Regions from separate parts of the Pseudomonas brassicacearum genome, predicted to be linked through region 2. Evidence: predicted binding sites of a transcription regulator. Region 2 holds the regulator's gene; each other region holds the start of a gene.
The links. Region 2 encodes sigma-54, which starts transcription at its own class of promoters, with help from an activator protein. Its sites were predicted from a motif close to ANTGGCATNNANNTTGCTNT; they were not measured.
Positions count from the first base shown of each region.

Region 1: a site for sigma-54 is predicted at 1,845-1,864, ahead of flgB (flagellar basal body rod protein FlgB). Genes of this name have one in related genera too.
Region 3: a site for sigma-54 is predicted at 2,621-2,640, ahead of glnK (P-II family nitrogen regulator). Genes of this name have one in related genera too.

Region 1 is NZ_CP045701.2:4,996,179-5,002,466, forward strand. It holds gene flgE (flagellar hook protein FlgE) at 1-182, opposite strand, end outside; gene flgD (flagellar hook assembly protein FlgD) at 211-933, opposite strand; gene flgC (flagellar basal body rod protein FlgC) at 949-1,392, opposite strand; gene flgB (flagellar basal body rod protein FlgB) at 1,396-1,803, opposite strand; gene cheR (protein-glutamate O-methyltransferase CheR) at 2,074-2,901, opposite strand; gene GFU70_RS21515 (chemotaxis protein CheV) at 2,956-3,882, opposite strand; gene flgA (flagellar basal body P-ring formation chaperone FlgA) at 3,961-4,725, shown strand; gene flgM (flagellar biosynthesis anti-sigma factor FlgM) at 4,898-5,215, shown strand; gene GFU70_RS21530 (flagella synthesis protein FlgN) at 5,264-5,731, shown strand; gene GFU70_RS21535 (flagellar brake protein) at 5,824-6,288, shown strand, end outside.
Region 2 is NZ_CP045701.2:1,072,364-1,078,651, reverse strand. It holds gene GFU70_RS04555 (ATP-binding cassette domain-containing protein) at 1-376, opposite strand, end outside; gene GFU70_RS04550 (KpsF/GutQ family sugar-phosphate isomerase) at 651-1,625, shown strand; gene GFU70_RS04545 (KdsC family phosphatase) at 1,626-2,150, shown strand; gene lptC (LPS export ABC transporter periplasmic protein LptC) at 2,158-2,727, shown strand; gene lptA (lipopolysaccharide transport periplasmic protein LptA) at 2,714-3,262, shown strand; gene lptB (LPS export ABC transporter ATP-binding protein) at 3,262-3,987, shown strand; gene GFU70_RS04525 (RNA polymerase factor sigma-54) at 4,152-5,645, shown strand; gene hpf (ribosome hibernation-promoting factor, HPF/YfiA family) at 5,722-6,030, shown strand; gene ptsN (PTS IIA-like nitrogen regulatory protein PtsN) at 6,043-6,288, shown strand, end outside.
Region 3 is NZ_CP045701.2:6,339,477-6,345,764, forward strand. It holds gene GFU70_RS27655 (secondary thiamine-phosphate synthase enzyme YjbQ) at 84-509, opposite strand; gene GFU70_RS27660 (ammonium transporter) at 722-2,047, opposite strand; gene glnK (P-II family nitrogen regulator) at 2,081-2,419, opposite strand; gene GFU70_RS27670 (accessory factor UbiK family protein) at 2,834-3,094, shown strand; gene GFU70_RS27675 (TylF/MycF/NovP-related O-methyltransferase) at 3,463-4,335, shown strand; gene GFU70_RS27680 (YifB family Mg chelatase-like AAA ATPase) at 4,614-6,107, shown strand; gene GFU70_RS27685 (aldose 1-epimerase family protein) at 6,114-6,288, opposite strand, start outside.

The DNA.
Region 1 (6,288 bases), 2.7 Mb from region 2:
AGGCGTACGCCGTTGCCGACGGTCTTGCTGCCCGAGCCCAACTTGGTGGCCGAGTAGACGTCTTCGAATTCCGCGCGGGACGATTTGAAACCGGTGGTCGCCACGTTGGCGATGTTGTTGCCGGTCACGTCCAGCTGTTTGTTGGCTGCATAGAGACCGCTAAGGCCGATGTTGAAAGACATGTTGACTCCTTTTGCCGGTTAGTCGGCTCTACATACCAATAGTTTGTACTTTGGACAGGGCGATGCTGCCCAGCCCGGCCAGGTTGAGCATCAGCTCACCGCCCGTCTGGCTGATCGTCACGCTGCTGACCGTGGCCGGCAGGTTAGTGATCAGCGACACGGCCTTGCTGTCGATAGTGGTCGAAGCGGTGAAGGTATAGGTGCCCGACTCGACCGTCGTGCCCGCGTCGTTCTTGCCGTCCCAGATGAACGCCGAATTGCCGGCGTTCTGGCTGCCCAGGTCGATGGTGCGAACGGTCTTGCCGTCCTTGTCCACGATCTTGACCGCGACGGAAGACACCGATGTCGGTACCACCACCGTGCCGTTGAGGCTCTTGGAGGTATCGACCACGGCCTTGTCGCCCGGAGCGATGACCGAGCGACCGACCAGCGACGAGGCCTGCAAGGCCTGGGACGAGTTGTAGTTGCCGGCGATGCCGCTCACGGTCTCGTTGAGCGTGGTGATGCCTTCCAGGCTGCTGAACTGCGCCAGTTGGGCAACGAACTCGCCGTTATCCTGTGGCTCCAGCGGGTTCTGGTTTTTCAGCTGAGTGACCAGCAACTGCAGGAACGCATCCTTGCCCAACTCCTTCTTGCCGGTCGCTGCACTGGTTGCCGCGCCCAGGCCATCGGTCGTGGTGTTGGTCTTGACCGAGGAGTTGGCCAGAATCTCGTTGAGACTCAAACCGCTGGTAGTGTTGGTGACGCTCATGTGAATCGCCCCTTATCACTGACCGAGGGTCAGGACCTTCTGCATCATGGTTTTGGCAGTGTTCATCATTTCGACGTTGGTCTGGAACGAACGACTGGCGGAAATCATGTCGGCCATTTCTTCGACGACGTTGACGTTCGGGTAATAGACATAACCCTTGGCGTCTGCGGCCGGATGGTTTGGTTCATAACGTGCGTCGAGGTTGCTCTGGTCTTCGACCACGCCAAGCACCTGTACGCCCTGCCCGGCCGCGTCCTGCTCCTGGAACAGCGAGCCGCTGCCGCCGGACTGGCCGCCCTGGAACATGGTGGCGAATACCGGGTGACGGGCGCGGTAGGTCTGGTCGATGCTCGACGAAACGGTCTCGGCGTTGGCGATGTTACTGGCCACAGTGTTCAGGCGAGTGGTCTGGGCACTCATGGCACTGCCGGCAATGTTGAATACGCTAGCGATCGACATGGCTTACTCTCCGCGCAGGGCCGATACCAGCCCTTTGAACTTGCTGTTGAGCAGGGTGAAGCTGGCCTGGAAGTTCACGGAGTTTTCCGCGTAGTTGGACTGTTCCAGTTGAGCGTCCACGGTGTTCTGGTCGATCGAAGGTTGCATCGGGGTGCGATACATCAGCGATTCATCGCCATTGCCCAAGCCTTCAGCTTCGATATGACGGCTGTTGGTCGTGTTCAGGGCGAAGTGGCCGTTCTTGGTCTTCTCGTTCTGCTCGGCGAGCACTTTGGAGAAGTCCAGGTCCCGCGCCTTGTAGTTCGGGGTGTCGGCGTTGGCGATGTTGTTGGCCAGGACTTCGGCACGCTGGGCGCGGAAGCTCAGGGCCTGTTCGTGGATACCGAGCGCTTTATCGAAGCTGATGCTCATGTCGGAAACCTTTGGGTGACCAGAATGTACGTGCGATGAACTTAGCAAGCAGCGTGCCACTTTGGAAAAGCCCATAAACCGGGGCTTTGCGGGCATCGGCAAAGCGGCAATGCCAGAAAAGCGGCAACTGGCTTCCGCAGGCTGCCGCTTTTCTGCCGCTTTCATCCAGTCGACGAGGAACAAGCCCGCTCCCACAGTGGTGAATGGAAATCGGCAGGCAAAAAAACGGGAGCCCCGTGGGACTCCCGTTTTTTTGACAACCCAAGCCAATCACTTCGCCTGGTAGATGATCCCCGGGCTGCACTGGACCATCTGGTAATGATCCGGCAAACCGTTCAACGCCTCGGAGGCGCCGAGGAACAGGTAGCCGCCCGGCTTGAGCGTGCTATGGATACGCAACAGAATGTCTTTCTTCACTTCGGCGGAGAAGTAGATCAGCACGTTGCGGCAAAACACGATGTCGAACTTGCCCAGGCTGGCATAGCTGTCCAGCAGGTTGAACGAGCGGAACTCCACCCGACTCTTGATCGGTGCCTTGACCACCCATTTGCCCGGCCCTTTCGGGTCGAAGTAACGTTGCAGGCGATCCGGCGACAGGCCCCGGCCGATGGCCAGGCTGTCGTACTCACCGGTCTTGCAGTTATTGAGCATGGTCCCGGACAGGTCGGTGGCGACGATCTGCACGCCGCCTTTCAGCTGGCCGAGGTTGGACCGTTCGAACTCGTCGATGGACATCGACAGCGAATAGGGTTCCTGCCCCGACGAACAGGCCGCCGACCAGATCCGCAGACGCTGGCCCGGGCTGGCCTTGATGGCCGCCGGCAGCACTTTGTTCTTCAATACCTCGAACGGATAGGTGTCACGAAACCACAGGGTTTCGTTGGTGGTCATCGCGTCCACCACCATCTCGCGCAAGCCACTGCGCGGCTGGGTCTGGATACGCTGCACCAGTTCGCCCAATGACTTGAGGCCCTGTTGTTCCATCAATTTATTGAGACGGCTCGACACCAGGTATTGCTTGTTTTCACCAAGCAAGATGCCACAGGCTTTTTCCAGGAAGACCCGGAACTGTTCGAAATCCAAATTACCCGTAGACAAGATACCGCCTCTTTCATCGTGTTGACTTGCCGGACGCACAACGCGCCCGACCTTTTATTCTGCCGCCTTGATCCGATCGACGACCCGTGAAGCCAGGTCATCGGGACGGAATTTCGCCAGGAAATCGTCTGCGCCGACCTTCTTGACCATCGCCTGGTTGAAAACCCCGGACAATGAAGTATGCAAGATGATGTGCAGTTTCTGCATGCGCGGGTCACTGCGGATTTCCGACGTCAGGGTGTACCCGTCCATCTCCGGCATCTCAATGTCGGAGATCATCATCAGGAACTCTTCCTCGGGCTTCTTGCCCTCGTCGACCAGCTTGCGCAGGTAATCCAGCGCCTGTCGCCCGTCATTCAACGCCACTACCTCGACGCCGACCGTTTGCAGGCAACGGGTCACCTGCTTGCGGGCCACCGACGAGTCATCGACGGTCAACACCCGCAACGAAATCGCCTTGTGTTGGGTTTCGGCATCCACCACACCCACGGAGATCGCTTCCGGCGTGGGCGCAACTTCGGCGAGGATCTTCTCCACGTCGATGATTTCCACCAATTGGTTATCGACCCGGGTCACCGCCGTGAGGTAGTGATCGCGGCCGGTGCCCTTGGGCGGTGGATGGATCTCTTCCCAGTTCATGTTGACGATGCGCTCCACCGAGCGCACCAGGAAACCCTGGGTCTTGGTGTTGTACTCAGTGATGATCACAAACGGATTGCTCTGGTCCAGCAGACGACCGGAACCGGTCGCCATCGCCAGGTCGAGAATCGGGATGGTCGCTCCCCGAATATTGGCCACACCGCACACGACGGGGCTGGACTTGGGCATCAAGGTCAGCTTGGGGCATTGCAGCACCTCGCGAACCTTGAATACGTTGATCCCATACATTTGTTGGCCGTCGAGACGGAACAACAACAGCTCCAGGCGATTCTGACCAACCAGCTGAGTGCGCTGGTTTACCGAATCCATTACTCCCGCCATGCCCTGACTCCTACCTAACGCTAATGTGTCCGACGCGCATTCATCACTAAACGGCACGGGGCTTGCTATTGAACCGGCATGAACGCACAAACGACATTTTCTCGACGCCTGACCACTCACTGCCGCCACTGGCTCGGTGCACTGCTGGCTGTCTGCCTGCTCACTTCGGGCGGTCCTGCCCTTGCTGCTGTTCCGGTTACCTTGCCTGATCTCCTTATCGGCGTCACTCAGGGCTTTCTTGAATTCACCGTAGAAGACTATCTGGCTACCAGTCAAACGGAAGGTCGCTACGAGATCGAAGTCAACCAGATCGATCCGCGCCTGCGCATGCCAATGTGCGACAAGGAATTGACTGCTTCGCTGGAGAGCCCGTCACGCCCCCTGGGCCGCGTCACGGTGAAGGTTCGTTGCGACAGCACCACGCCCTGGACGGTGTTCGTGCCCGCTCAAGTGCGCCTGTTTCGGGAAATCGTCACCACCACGCGTCCGCTGAGGCGGGCCGGGATCGTCGAGCCCCAGGACGTGACGTTGCGCGAACGGGACGTCAGCCAGATCAACCAGGGCTTCCTGACCTCCGTCGACCAGGCCATCGGACAGAAACTTGTCCGACCAATGGTCGCCGATCAGATCGTGACACTGGTCCACCTGGAGCAGGCCGAGGTGGTCCGCAAGGGCGACCAGGTGGTCATCACCGCCCGCAGCGGCTCCCTGTCCGTGCGGATGCCCGGCGAGGCCTTGTCCAACGGTGGCATGCGTGAACAGATACGGGTAAAAAACCTCAACTCCCAGCGCGTTATCAAGGCGCAGGTGATGGCCCCGGGCCAAGTGGAAGTGGCGATGTAGTGATCGGGTAGAGGAGGTAGAAAGCTGGCGCTTGATCCCGGTGTTCCCTAGACTGTGCCTTATGCAAAGGCAAGCGCAGACGTGCGCACGTTCATTGTATAAATGAGCCTAAAGTTTTTTTGGGGATGGCCGAAAACATGGCAAGCGTCCAAATACCCAGAGGTTTTTTACCATGGTCATCGATTTCAATCGTTTAAACAGCTCTTCACCGCTGACAGGCACTACGCGTACCAGCGCCACCAAGGAAACCGTCGAAACCGACAAATCCGCGCCGCTGTCTACACCCGCCGAACAGGTCAGCAACGGGGAGTCGGTACACCTCAGCAATGAGGCTCAGCAGTTGCAGAAGGTCACTGACAAGCTGCGCGATCAACCTGTCGTCGACAACGCCCGTGTGGCCGAGTTGAAAGCAGCCATCGCCGATGGCAGCTACAAGGTCGACAGCAACCGCGTAGCCAGCAAACTGCTCAACTTCGAAGCCCAGCGCTAGGCCGCCGCCTGCGCCAGGCTTTTGGACGCTTAAGACCCAAGGCCCGCCATGCACGACACTCATTTGTTGCAATTGATCATCGACGACTTTGTTCCAGCGCAACAATTGCTGGAATTGCTGCAGGCCGAATCCGTGGCCTTGCACGGTCGCGACATGCCTCTGCTGGAGAATATCCTGGCGCAGAAACAGGCATTGATCATCCTGCTTGACCAGCATGGCCGCAAACGCAGCGAGATCCTCGCCAGCCTCAACCTGCCCGCCAGCCATGACGGCCTCGAGCAACTGGCTGGTCAGTCGACGATCGGCGATCAGTTGCTGTCCCAGAGCAAAGCGCTTAACGACCTGCTCGCCCAATGCCAGGCAACCAACGCTCGCAACGGCCAGTCGATCCTGATGCAGCAGGCCGCCACCGCCAACCAGTTGCGCATCCTCAACGGTGGCGAGATCCCGACGCTGTATGACGCTCGCGGCTCGACCGCCAAAATGGTCAAGCACCGCCCGCTCAGCCAGGCATGAAACGAACAATGCCTTCGCTCTATCAACGCGCGATACATGCTGGCAAAATGCCGGCCATTCGTAGTCGTATTTTGCCTGGAGATTGACTCACCGTGTTCAATGCCTCAAACGCGGATGATGCTCCGCAGCCACCCAAGGTCCTCACCACGCCGCTGGAAATCTCCGGCAACCTGCGGATGCTGCAAGAGAGCCATGACCCACTGATCATTACCTTCCACGAACGTAGCCAGCGCTTCCAGAGCTATCTGGTCAATGTCGATCGCGAGACCAACTCCATTGCCCTGGATGAAATGATTCCCCGGGACGGCGAGCGTTTCCTGCTGGCCGGTGAGCCTTTTCGTGTCGAGGGTTTCCATGACGGCGTGCGTATCGCATGGGATGGCAAGGGCCCACTGACTATCGATGAATCCAGCGACGGTCGCTGCTATCGCGGCGCCCTGCCCGACGAAGTGGTCTACCACCAACGTCGCAACGCCTTCCGCGCCGCCCTGAAACTGGCACAACTGGTGAACGTTGAACTGGGCGGCGACAAGCTCAAGTCCCCGGTGGATGGCAAG
Region 2 (6,288 bases):
GGACGATGTCGCGGATCATCTCTTCCGGCAGCTCGGTATGGACCCGCAACGGGAACGCCACGTTCTCGAACACGTCGAGATCGGTAAACAGCGCGCCACTCTGGAACAGCACGCCCATGTGCTTGCGCGCATCGAACAGGTCGCTGCGAGACAACTCGGGAAGATTCTGACCATTGACCCAGACTTCGCCGGCGCTGGGGCGCAATTGTGCCCCAATCAGCCGCAGCAGCGTGGTCTTGCCACACCCGGAAGGCCCCATGATGCCAGTGACCTTGCCGCGTGGAATGCGAATATCGATGTCATTGAAAATGCTGCGCGTCCCTCGCTTGAAGGACAGTCCCTTCAGCTCGACCGCGTAGGCGTTGTCGGCACTCATCTAAACTCCTTGCGATGCAGCCTCACATTCGAATGCCCTGGGCGGTCGACAAGCGCCGGTACCGCCGGGCACGCGAACCGGCGGCGAACTATATCACTGCAACAGCCAAGCGCCCAAGGCCAACGCCCCGCCTGTTAAGTGTGGCTTAAGGTAAAAAGCCACATTTTATGTCGAACCTTGCAGCCCCTCGAACAAAGCATGACGAACTTACGTGAGGGAATTGTTCATTGCCGCTATAATCGCCGCCTTTTCATCGGGCTATACGATTTCTGACATGAGCCAATCCAGCGACCTGATTCAATCGGCACAACGTACCATCCGCCTCGAGCTCGAAGCCGTACAAGGCTTGGTGCCCCATATCGACGCTGATTTCGTACGCGCCTGCGAGATGATTCTGGCCAGCAAAGGCCGCGTGGTCGTGGTCGGCATGGGCAAGTCCGGGCACATCGGCAACAAGATCGCCGCCACCCTCGCCAGCACCGGCACCACGGCCTTTTTTGTCCATCCGGCCGAAGCCAGCCACGGAGACATGGGCATGATCACCCGGGACGATGTCATCCTGGCCCTGTCCAACTCCGGCTCCACCAATGAGATCATCACGCTGCTGCCGCTGATCAAGCGCCTGGGCATCCAGTTGATCAGCATGACCGGCAACCCGGACTCGCCGCTGGCCAAGGCCGCCGAAGTGAACCTCAATGTTCATGTCGAACACGAAGCCTGCCCGCTGAACCTGGCACCGACCTCTTCCACTACCGCTGCCCTGGTCATGGGCGACGCCCTGGCCGTGGCGCTGCTGGAAGCCCGGGGCTTCACCGCGGAAGACTTCGCCTTTTCCCATCCCGGTGGCGCCCTCGGCCGTCGCCTGCTGCTGAAAGTCGAAAACGTGATGCACGCCGGCCAAGAGTTGCCGCAAGTGTTGCGCGGCACGCTGCTCAAGGACGCGCTCATGGAGATGACCCGCAAGGGGCTGGGCATGACGGTGGTCCTGGAAGCCGACGGCAAGCTCGCCGGGATCTTCACCGACGGCGACCTGCGCCGCACCCTGGACCGCACCATCGACATCCACAGTGCCACCATCGAGCAAGTCATGACGCCCCACGGCAAGACCGCCCGCGCCGAGATGCTCGCCGCCGAGGCCCTGAAAATCATGGAAGACCACAAGATCAGCGCCCTGGTGGTCGTCGACGACGAGGACCGTCCGGTGGGCGCCCTGAATATGCACGATTTGCTGCGTGCGGGAGTCATGTAAATGAACACAGAACTGTTGCAACGCGGCCAGGCCATCAAGCTGGCGGTGTTCGATGTCGACGGCGTGCTGACCGACGGTCGCCTGTACTTCCTTGAAGACGGCAGCGAGTTCAAGACGTTCAACACCCTCGACGGCCAAGGCATCAAGATGCTGATGGCCGCCGGCGTGCAGACCGCCATCATCAGCGGTCGCAAGACCCCGGTGGTCGAGCGACGCGCGAAGAACCTCGGCATCCCGCACCTTTACCAGGGGCGCGAAGACAAACTGGTGGTGCTGGACGAGCTTCTGGGCCAACTCAACCTAAGCTATGAACAGGTGGCCTACCTCGGTGACGACCTGCCAGACCTGCCGGTGATTCGCCGGGTAGGCCTGGGCATGGCAGTCGCCAACGCGGCCAGCTTCGTGCGCGAGCATGCCCACGGCGTCACCACGGCGCGAGGCGGCGAAGGTGCGGCCCGCGAATTCTGTGAACTGATCCTGCGCGCCCAGGGCCGCCTCGAAGCGGCCAACGCCGCGTACCTGTGAGCCATTTATGCTGAGCAAGAAGATTCGCACCATCGTGGTGTTCGGCTGTATCGCGGCGATTTTCGCTGCGGTGGGCTACTGGAACATCAGCCCCGAACGGTTTCTCGACCGACCCGCGACCCAGATCGAGGAAAAGATCGACTGGTACGCGACCAACACGCATACCCTGCAGTACCTGCCCGACGGCAAAGTGCAATATGAGATGACGTCCGACAAGGTCGACCACGTAAAGGCCACTGACATTACGCTGGTCACCAAGCCCGACCTGAACATGTTCCGCGGCACCGAGTTTCCGTGGCATGTGCAGAGCGAGCACGCCGAAGTCAATTCCGGCGGCACCGAAGTGGAACTGATCGACTCGGTGCGCATCGCCCGAACCGACGAGAAAAACCGTACGACCATCATCACCAGCACGCGCATGACCGTGTTCCCACAGCAAGAATATGCGCAGACCGAGCAACCCGTTAGAATCGACGGCGCCGGGGGTGTGTCGACCGGCACGGGAATGAAAGCGTATTTGAAGGAAAGCAGGATACACCTGCTATCGAACGTAAGAGGACAGTATGAAGCTCGCTAAAACCCTCCCTATTTTGCTCAGTCTGGGCGCAGCACTGGGAAGCGCGAGCGCCTGGGCTCTTCCCGACGACCGCAACCAACCTATCCGCATCCAGGCCGACGATGCCCAGCTCGACGACAAGAAAGGTGTCGCCACCTACACAGGTGACGTGATCATCACCCAGGGCTCGATGAAGGTCACCGGCAATACCGTGACCATCACCCGCACCCCGGCCGGCGACATCGACGTGGTGACCTCGGTGGGCAACCTGGCCTATTTCGAGCAGTTGCAAACTGCCGGCGATACCAAGCCTGTGCAGGGCTACGGGGTCACCATCCAGTACCACGCCTCCAAGGATCGCGTGGTCCTGATCGACCGCGCCAAGGTCATCGACAAGGACAACAACATCACCCAGGGCGAGAAAATCGTCTACGACACAGTCAAGAAGCTGGCAAGCGCCGGTCGCGCCACCGGCAGCAAGGTGACCGAGTCGCGTCCGCGGATCGACATGGTGATCCAACCGAAAAAGAAAACCGACGAGCAGAAGGCCCAGTAATGGCAACTCTGAAAGCTCAGCATCTGGCCAAGAGCTACAAGAGCCGTCAAGTCGTGCGTGATGTCAGCCTGTCCATCGACAGCGGCCAGATCGTCGGCCTGCTCGGCCCCAACGGCGCGGGCAAGACCACTTGCTTCTACATGATCGTCGGCCTGGTCCAGGCCGACCAGGGTCGCGTACTGATCGACGACCTGGATGTCAGCCACCAGCCGATGCACGGCCGGGCGAAGGCAGGTATCGGCTATTTGCCGCAAGAAGCGTCGATCTTCCGCAAACTGTCGGTTGCCGACAACATCATGGCGATCCTCGAGACCCGCAAGGAACTCGACAAGGCCGGTCGTCGCCAGGAATTGGAAAGCCTGCTGCAGGAATTCCACATCAGCCACATTCGCGACAACCTGGGCATGAGCCTGTCCGGGGGCGAGCGGCGCCGCGTGGAAATCGCCCGCGCCCTGGCCACCGCACCGAAGTTCATCCTGCTCGACGAACCGTTCGCCGGCGTGGACCCCATCTCGGTGGGCGACATCAAGCAGATCATCCATCACCTCAAGGCCAAGGGGATCGGCGTGCTGATCACCGACCACAACGTGCGCGAGACGCTGGATATCTGCGAAACCGCCTACATTGTCAATGACGGCCAGCTGATCGCCGAAGGCGACTCCGCAGCGATCCTGGCCAATGACCTGGTCAAGGAAGTGTATCTGGGCCATGAGTTCCGCCTGTAAGCCAAAGTGTCTGGCGAATCGTTAGAGCGTCGTTTCATTTTATTATGGCGACGCCCTAGGCAAACACTTCAGTTTCAGGCATATAATTTGCTTAAGTTTGGCGCTTCGGCGCCCTGTAGTGGATGGCGCATGTGCGCCGGCGAATAAGGTGTTAAGCCCCTGCCATGAAACCATCGCTAGTCTTGAGAATGGGCCAGCAGCTGACGATGACACCGCAGCTGCAACAGGCCATCCGCCTGCTCCAATTGTCGACCCTGGACCTGCAACAGGAGATCCAGGAGGCCCTGGAGTCCAATCCGATGCTCGAACGCCAGGAAGAAGGCGACGACTTCGACAACACCGACCCACTGGCCGACAACGTCGAGCAGAAGACCAACACCGAAATCCCGGAACCGACCTACCAGGAAGCCGCCCCGACGGTGGACAACCTCGAGGATGGCGAATGGAACGAACGCATCCCCAACGAACTGCCCGTGGACACGGCCTGGGAAGACGTCTATCAGACCAGCGCCAGCAGCCTGCCGAGCAGCGATGACGACGAGTGGGACTTCACCACCCGCACCTCCGCCGGCGAAAGCCTGCAAAGCCACCTGCTGTGGCAGCTGAACCTGGCGCCGATGTCCGACACCGATCGCCTGATCGCCGTGACCCTGATCGATTGCATCAACAACCAGGGCTACCTGGACGAGACCCTCGAAGAAATCCTCGAAGCCTTCGATCCCGAGCTCGACATCGAGCTGGACGAGATCGAAGCCGTCCTCCATCGCATCCAGCAGTTCGAACCGGCTGGCATCGGCGCCCGCAACCTGGGCGAGTGCCTGTTGCTGCAACTGCGCCAGTTGTCCGCCAAGACCCCGTGGCTGGCCGAAGCCAAGCGGCTGGTCACCGACTACATCGACTTGCTGGGCGGTCGCGACTACAGCCAGTTGATGCGTCGCATGAAGCTCAAGGAAGATGAACTGCGCCAGGTGATCGAACTGGTGCAGAGCCTCAACCCGCGCCCCGGCTCGCAGATCGAATCCACCGAGCCCGAATACGTGGTTCCAGACGTAATCGTGCGCAAGCACAACGACCGCTGGCTGGTGGAGCTCAACCAGGAATCGGTGCCCAAGCTGCGGGTCAACGCCCAGTACGCCGGCTTTGTGAAGCGCGCCGACACCAGCGCCGACAACACTTTCATGCGCAACCAGTTGCAGGAGGCGCGCTGGTTCATCAAGAGCCTGCAAAGCCGCAACGAAACCCTGATGAAAGTGGCCACCCAGATCGTCGAGCATCAGCGCGGCTTCCTGGAGTATGGCGATGAAGCGATGAAACCGTTGGTCCTGCATGACATTGCCGAGGCAGTGGGCATGCACGAGTCGACGATTTCCCGGGTAACCACCCAGAAATTCATGCATACCCCCCGGGGCATCTATGAATTGAAATATTTTTTCTCCAGCCACGTCAGCACCTCCGAAGGCGGCGAATGCTCGTCCACGGCCATCCGCGCGATCATCAAAAAACTGGTGGCCGCGGAAAATCAGAAAAAGCCGTTGAGTGACAGCAAGATCGCTGGTTTACTGGAGGCACAAGGCATTCAGGTGGCCCGCCGTACCGTCGCCAAATACCGCGAATCCCTCGGGATCGCGCCTTCGAGCGAACGCAAGCGGTTGATGTAACAGGCCACGCCACAGCGTTCCAGTGGCAGGCATTTCTGCCTGCCGCTTTATGCACTGGCAACGAAGGAGAAGCTGTATGCAAGTCAACATCAGTGGACACCAACTGGAAGTGACCGAACCCCTGCGCACCTACATCGGCGAAAAACTCGACCGATTGGAGAGGCATTTCGACAAGATCACCAACGTGCAAGTCACGATGACCGTCGAGAAACTGCTGCAGAAAATCGAAGCCACGCTGCATATCCCCGGCGGAGAAGTGGTTGCCAACGCAGAGCACACAGACATGTATGCCGCGATTGACCTGCTGACCGACAAGCTGGATCGCCAACTCAAAAAGCATAAGGAAAAGACCCAGAGCCTCCTCCAGGGCGCGACCGGTCGTTAACCCCCCCAATCCATGATCCGACTAGAAACCATCCTGACCCCCGGCCGCTCCCAAGTGAACGCGCCGGGCGGCAGTAAAAAGAAAGCCCTCGAACACATTGCCAACCTGATCCACCGCGAGGTGCCTGATCTGGTCATGCAGGACGTCTTCGAGGCCCTGGTTGCCCGTGAAAAACTCGGTTCCACCGGTTTTGGCAACGGCATCGCCATTCCCCATTGCCGTCTCAAGGGCTGTGAGGCGCCGATCAGCGCGCTGTTG
Region 3 (6,288 bases), 1.3 Mb from region 2:
GAAAAGCAGATTAGTTATAGCCCAGCTTCGCCATCTGTTCGAAGGCTGCCAGAAAAAATTCAACATCCGCCGGCAACCAGCGGTTATGCCCCTTCACCGTACAAGGTGGCGAGGACTTTACGAGCACCGCCGTGATCACGGTGCTCGCCCAGATAAACACCTTGCCAGGTTCCCAATGCCAACCGTCCTGCCGTGACCGGCAGGCTGAGCTGGCAACCGAGCACGCTGGCCTTGAAGTGCGCCGGGAGGTCGTCCAGGCCTTCGTCGTTGTGCTCATAATCGGCGGTTCCTTGTGGGATCAGCCGATTGAAAAATCGTTCGAAGTCTCGACGTACCGCCGGATCGGCGTTCTCGTTGATGGTCAACGAGGCCGAGGTATGCTGCAGCCACAGATGCAACAGACCGACACGACACGCCTGGAGTTCAGGCAGGCCGGCAAGCAACTCGTCCGTCACCAGATGAAAGCCCCGAGGCCTTGCCCGCAGGGTTATCAGCGTCTGTTGCCACATACAGATCTCCGCACGTTCGGCGCGCATTCTAGCGCGCTCTGGGAAAAAACAAAGGGCCTAATATTCTTGCTTCGGTGTAAGCCTTTGGCGGTATAAAAACCTGTGTCGCATCCACAACAAAAGGCGTCGGAAAAACCGCTGCACCTTGTGAGCAATGACAAATTCCAGACAAAAAAATGCCCGGCGAACCGGGCATTTTTTATTGCGTGTGCTTACAGGTTGTAACCACGCTCGTTGTGCTGGGCCAGGTCCAGGCCCACGGCTTCTTCTTCCTCGGAGACACGCAGACCCATGACGGCGTCCAGGACCTTGAGGATGATGAAGGTGACGATCGCGGTATAGATCACCGTGAAACCCACGCCCTTGAATTGAATCCACACCTGCGCACCGATATCGGTCACGGTGCCGAAGCCACCCAGGGCTGGTGCTGCGAACACACCGGTCAGGATCGCGCCGAGGATACCGCCGATGCCGTGCACGCCGAAGGCGTCCAGGGAGTCGTCGTAGCCGAGTTTGCGCTTGAGGGTGGTGGCGCAGAAGAAGCACACCACGCCCGCTGCCAGGCCAATGACCAGGGCGCCCATTGGGCCCACGGTGCCGGCAGCCGGGGTGATGGCAACCAGGCCGGCCACCACGCCCGAGGCGATGCCCAGTGCGCTTGGCTTGCCATGGGTGATCCACTCGGCAAACATCCAGCCCAGCGCCGCCGCAGCGGTCGCGATCTGGGTCACCAGCATCGCCATGCCGGCGGTGCCGTTGGCCGCGATGGCGGAGCCGGCGTTGAAGCCGAACCAGCCGACCCACAGCATGGCCGCGCCCATCAGGGTGTAACCCAGGTTATGCGGCGCCATCGGAGTAGTCGGGAAGCCCTTGCGCTTGCCCAGTACCAGGCACGCCACCAGGCCAGCAATACCAGCGTTGATGTGCACCACGGTGCCGCCGGCGAAGTCCAGCACGCCCCAGTCCCACATCAGGCCGCCGTTGCCGGACCAGACCATGTGGGCAATCGGTGCATACACCAGGGTGAACCACACGGCCATGAAGATCAGCATGGCGGAGAACTTCATCCGCTCGGCAAACGCGCCGACGATCAGGGCCGGGGTGATGATGGCGAACGTCATCTGGAAGGTGATGAACACCGCTTCAGGGAACAGGCCAGTCAGGCTATCGGGCGTGAGGCCCGCCAGGAATGCCTTGTTCAGACCCCCGACGAACGAATTGAAGTTGACGACGCCCTGCTCCATCCCCGTGGTGTCGAACGCAATGCTGTAGCCGTAAATGACCCACAGAATGCTGATCAGACCGGTAATGGCAAAGCATTGCATCATCACCGAAAGAATGTTTTTCGACCGAACCATGCCGCCGTAGAACAGCGCCAGGCCGGGAATGGTCATGAACAGTACAAGAATCGTGGCCGTGAGCATCCAGGCGGTGTCGCCGGAGTTCAGGACTGGGGCTGCCGCTTCTTCTGCCATGGCCAGGCCAGGCATTGCGAAGGACAACAGGGCTCCTAGCCCTGCGAATTTACGCAGAGTCATATTGTTTTCTCCTGGGGCGTTGGGTTTGGCGGCCTAGATAGCGTCGGTATCGGTTTCGCCGGTACGGATGCGGATAGCCTGTTCCAGATTGACCACAAAGATCTTCCCGTCACCGATCTTGCCGGTGTTGGCGGCCTTGGTGATTGCCTCGATCACCCGATCAAGATCCTTGTCGTCAATGGCGACGTCGATCTTCACCTTGGGCAGGAAATCGACCACGTATTCCGCGCCGCGATACAGCTCGGTGTGACCTTTCTGCCGACCGAAGCCTTTGACCTCAGTAACGGTAATGCCCTGCACGCCGATCTCGGACAACGACTCGCGCACGTCGTCCAACTTGAACGGCTTGATGATGGCAGTGACTAGCTTCATGAAACTTTCTCCCGAATTGGTGGACTTGCCCCAGGAAAACAAACCCGACTCAAGTCTAAGCGCAGTGCCTGGCTTTGTAACGCATCGTCGGCCCAAGTTGCCCGACAGGTGCCAGTTAACCGATCCTGACGGAACTCCCCGTTCCGTCTGCTGCACTGCATTCGTCACAGCGACTGCATCAGTGCATGGGTCATCAGCCTCTAAGCAGAAACCTTGCCATCTGCACCCAAACCCTCTGATATCAGTCTCTTGGCCACCTGCTCGATGTGCGCCGCGCCATGAAGTGCAGCGATACGCACAACAACAGTGCAGCGACGTCCAGCACCATGCGCGAAAAGCGTGCATCCCTGGCTTGCGAATTGACTATAGACACTGCGTGATACACTGCCTGCCATTGTTTTCAGGACACCTGCCATGCTTGCGCCCAAAGACCTCCTCGACGCCCTGAGCGGCCACGCCTCCCGCCTCTTGAGTGGCGACACGCCGCTGCCCAAAAGCGAAATCGAAAGCCAGTTCAAGGCCCTGCTGCAAAGCGGCTTCAGCAAACTGGACCTGGTGAGCCGGGAAGAATTCGACAGCCAGATGGTTGTGCTGGCCCGGACCCGGGCGCGGCTCGAAAGCCTGGAGGCCAAGGTCGCGGAGTTGGAGGCGAAGGTAAATCCACCTACCGAATAACCTTCCTTGCAGGGGTGGCCGAAGGCTGCGATTTGCTGTCTCGCCCTATTGCCCCCCCTATTGCCGCGCAAAGTTGGCGTTCCCGTGTACAAGGCCGTGCGTATTCTAATGGTGCCGGGGAGGCCCCCCATCGCCCGTTCAAATGATCATGCCCGGCAGGCCTAAACCAAATACTTTCTAGTAGCCTATCGCCATTGCATTTTTACACCGCCGTGCTATACAACGCTGGTTAACGTGCTATTTGCTGTTGAACATCGGTTTACGATCATGCTTAAAACTACATGAAGACACGGCTAGTGGGCTAATATTCGTCAACCCTATAAGTCTGGTAGTACCTGGAACGTCAAAAAATTAAACACGGAGATTCAATGACTCTACCTGACGATTTTTCCCCTGATAAGTATTTAGAGTTACACCCCGATGTGCTTAAGGCAGGATTAAATCCAGCACTGCATTACTTGAAATTCGGCATACCGGAAGGACGAGCTTACAAGGGTGCCGCACGTTATATTGAAAAAAAATATAACCCATTACACCCAAAAATTGATGAAACCTATAATCACGATGGGTTGGCCTCCAGACACAACCATGACTTCATGATTGATCCCGCTTACAGGACCGCCTATGGTCGCGGCGTAGCTGCCGCGGGCATGGATTACAAATGGTTCTGGAGAGTTCATGTTGGGCTTTGGGCCGCGAGATCTGCTGCGAAACTCACAGGTGACTTCGTGGAGTGCGGTGTCAATCGTGGATTCTTAAGTTCCGCTATTATGCATGACTTGGACTGGAACAAGACCAACAGAGTCTTTTATCTCTTAGACACTTTTGCTGGCCTCGATGAGCGTTATCTATCAGATGAAGAACGGGAGGGTGGTGTGTCTGAGCGTAACCGCAGAGAGATAACCTCCGGTTTCTATACAACCAATCTCGAGTCAGTGAAAAAAAATTTTGCAGAGTGGCCAAGAGCAACCATTATTCAGGGCAGCATTCCGGACACGCTCCCCCAAATTGATTCGACCCGAATTGCATTCCTGCACATTGACTTGAACTGCACGATTCCTGAAGTGGCGGCCATTGATTACTTGTGGGATCGCTTGGTACCTAATGCGTTTATTTTGTTGGATGATTACGCCTACTTTGGCTATCAGCCGCAAAAAGAAGGCATGGATCAATGGGCAGAAAAAATGAATTTGTCGATTTTGAGTTTGCCTACCGGTCAAGGTCTCTTGATCAAGCCTTGAGCTCGTATGAGGGAGATACGTCCAAGCATATGAGTAACAAAACTCTCGGTATCTATTGAGCATTCAGGTAGCGGCGGTCCGAGAGACTGCCCTCCCTTATCCCTCCCCCGGCAACGTTTCCGACGCCAAGGTTAGAGTGAGGAAAAATTTTTCTACGCGTCATTCATTTGTAACATCCGGTCCATATTTGACGGCTGCATCCTCACGCTAACTCGCCATATCGCTACTACCCTTCCAGAACCGCAGGACGCGGTTTGCCCCCACCAAAGGAACTATCCATGTCTCTGGCCATTGTCCATAGCCGCGCCCAAGTGGGTGTGGAAGCGCCCGCCGTTACCGTTGAAGTCCATCTGGCCAATGGCTTGCCGTCACTGACGATGGTTGGCCTGCCGGAGGCGGCGGTGAAGGAAAGCAAGGATCGGGTGCGCAGCGCGATCATCAATTCGGGGCTGAACTTCCCGGCACGGCGTATCACCCTGAACCTGGCGCCAGCGGACCTGCCAAAGGACGGTGGGCGCTTCGACCTGGCCATCGCTTTGGGGATCCTGTCGGCCAGTGTGCAGGTGCCAACCCTGACGCTGGACGACGTGGAATGCCTCGGTGAGCTGGCATTGTCCGGCGCGGTGCGACCGGTGCGCGGGGTCTTGCCCGCGGCGCTGGCGGCGCGCAAGGCCGGGCGCATGCTGGTGGTGCCGCGGGCCAATGCCGAGGAAGCCTGCCTGGCCTCGGGGCTGAAGGTGATCGCCGTGGACCATCTGCTCGAAGCAGTGGCGCACTTCAATGGGCATACGCCGATCGGCCCTTTCGTTTCCAATGGGCTGCTCTCGGCCAGCAAACCCTACCCCGACCTGAATGAAGTACAAGGCCAGGTCGGGGCCAAGCGGGCCTTGCTGATTGCCGCCGCGGGGGCTCATAACCTGTTGTTCAGCGGGCCGCCGGGCACCGGCAAGACACTGCTGGCGAGCCGCCTGCCGGGGCTGTTGCCACCGCTGGCCGAAAGTGAGGCCCTGGAGGTCGCGGCCATCCAGTCGGTGGCCAGTTGCGTGCCGTTGAGCCATTGGCCGCAGCGTCCGTTTCGCCAGCCACACCACTCGGCTTCCGGCCCGGCGCTGGTGGGTGGCGGGTCAAAACCGCAACCGGGGGAGATCACCCTCGCCCACCATGGCGTGCTGTTTCTGGATGAACTGCCGGAATTCGATCGTAGGGTGCTGGAGGTCTTGAGAGAGCCGCTGGAGTCTGGGCATATCGTGGTTTCTCGCGCTCGTGACCGAGTGCGCTTCCCGGCGCGTTTCCAGTTGGTGGCAGCGATGAACCCCTGCCCCTGTGGATACCTTGGCGAGCCCAGCGGCCGCTGCTGCTGTACACCGGACATGGTGCAGCGCTACCGCAACAAACTCTCCGGCCCGCTGCTGGACCGCATCGACCTGCACCTGACCGTCGCCCGGGAAGCCACGGCGTTGAACCCCAAGAGCGAAGCCGGAGACGATACCGCCACGGTCGCCGAGCAGGTGGCCGAGGCCCGGGAGCGTCAGCACCGGCGTCAGGGCTGCGCCAACGCCTTCCTCGATCTGCCGGGGTTGCGCCGGCATTGCAAGTTATCCACAACCGATGAAACCTGGCTGGAAACCGCCTGCGAACGGCTGACCTTGTCGTTGCGCGCCGCCCACCGCTTGCTCAAGGTCGCCCGGACACTGGCGGACCTGGAGCAAGCGGGGTGCATCCGCCGCGAGCACTTGGCCGAAGCGTTGCAGTATCGGCCGGCTACCCCCTGAACCGTCTCATGGTTTGCTCAGGTCTACCAACGGTGTGTTCCGCACCTCGGTTTTTTGACCGTTCTGGATAGCGTCGATGCGCTTGAGCGCCGTATCCACGGAGCCCTTGTCCGCCAACAGGCTGTAGTGGATCTGGAATTGCTTATGTTCTTTCGGCCCGATGGTGGGAACCAGGCCCAGG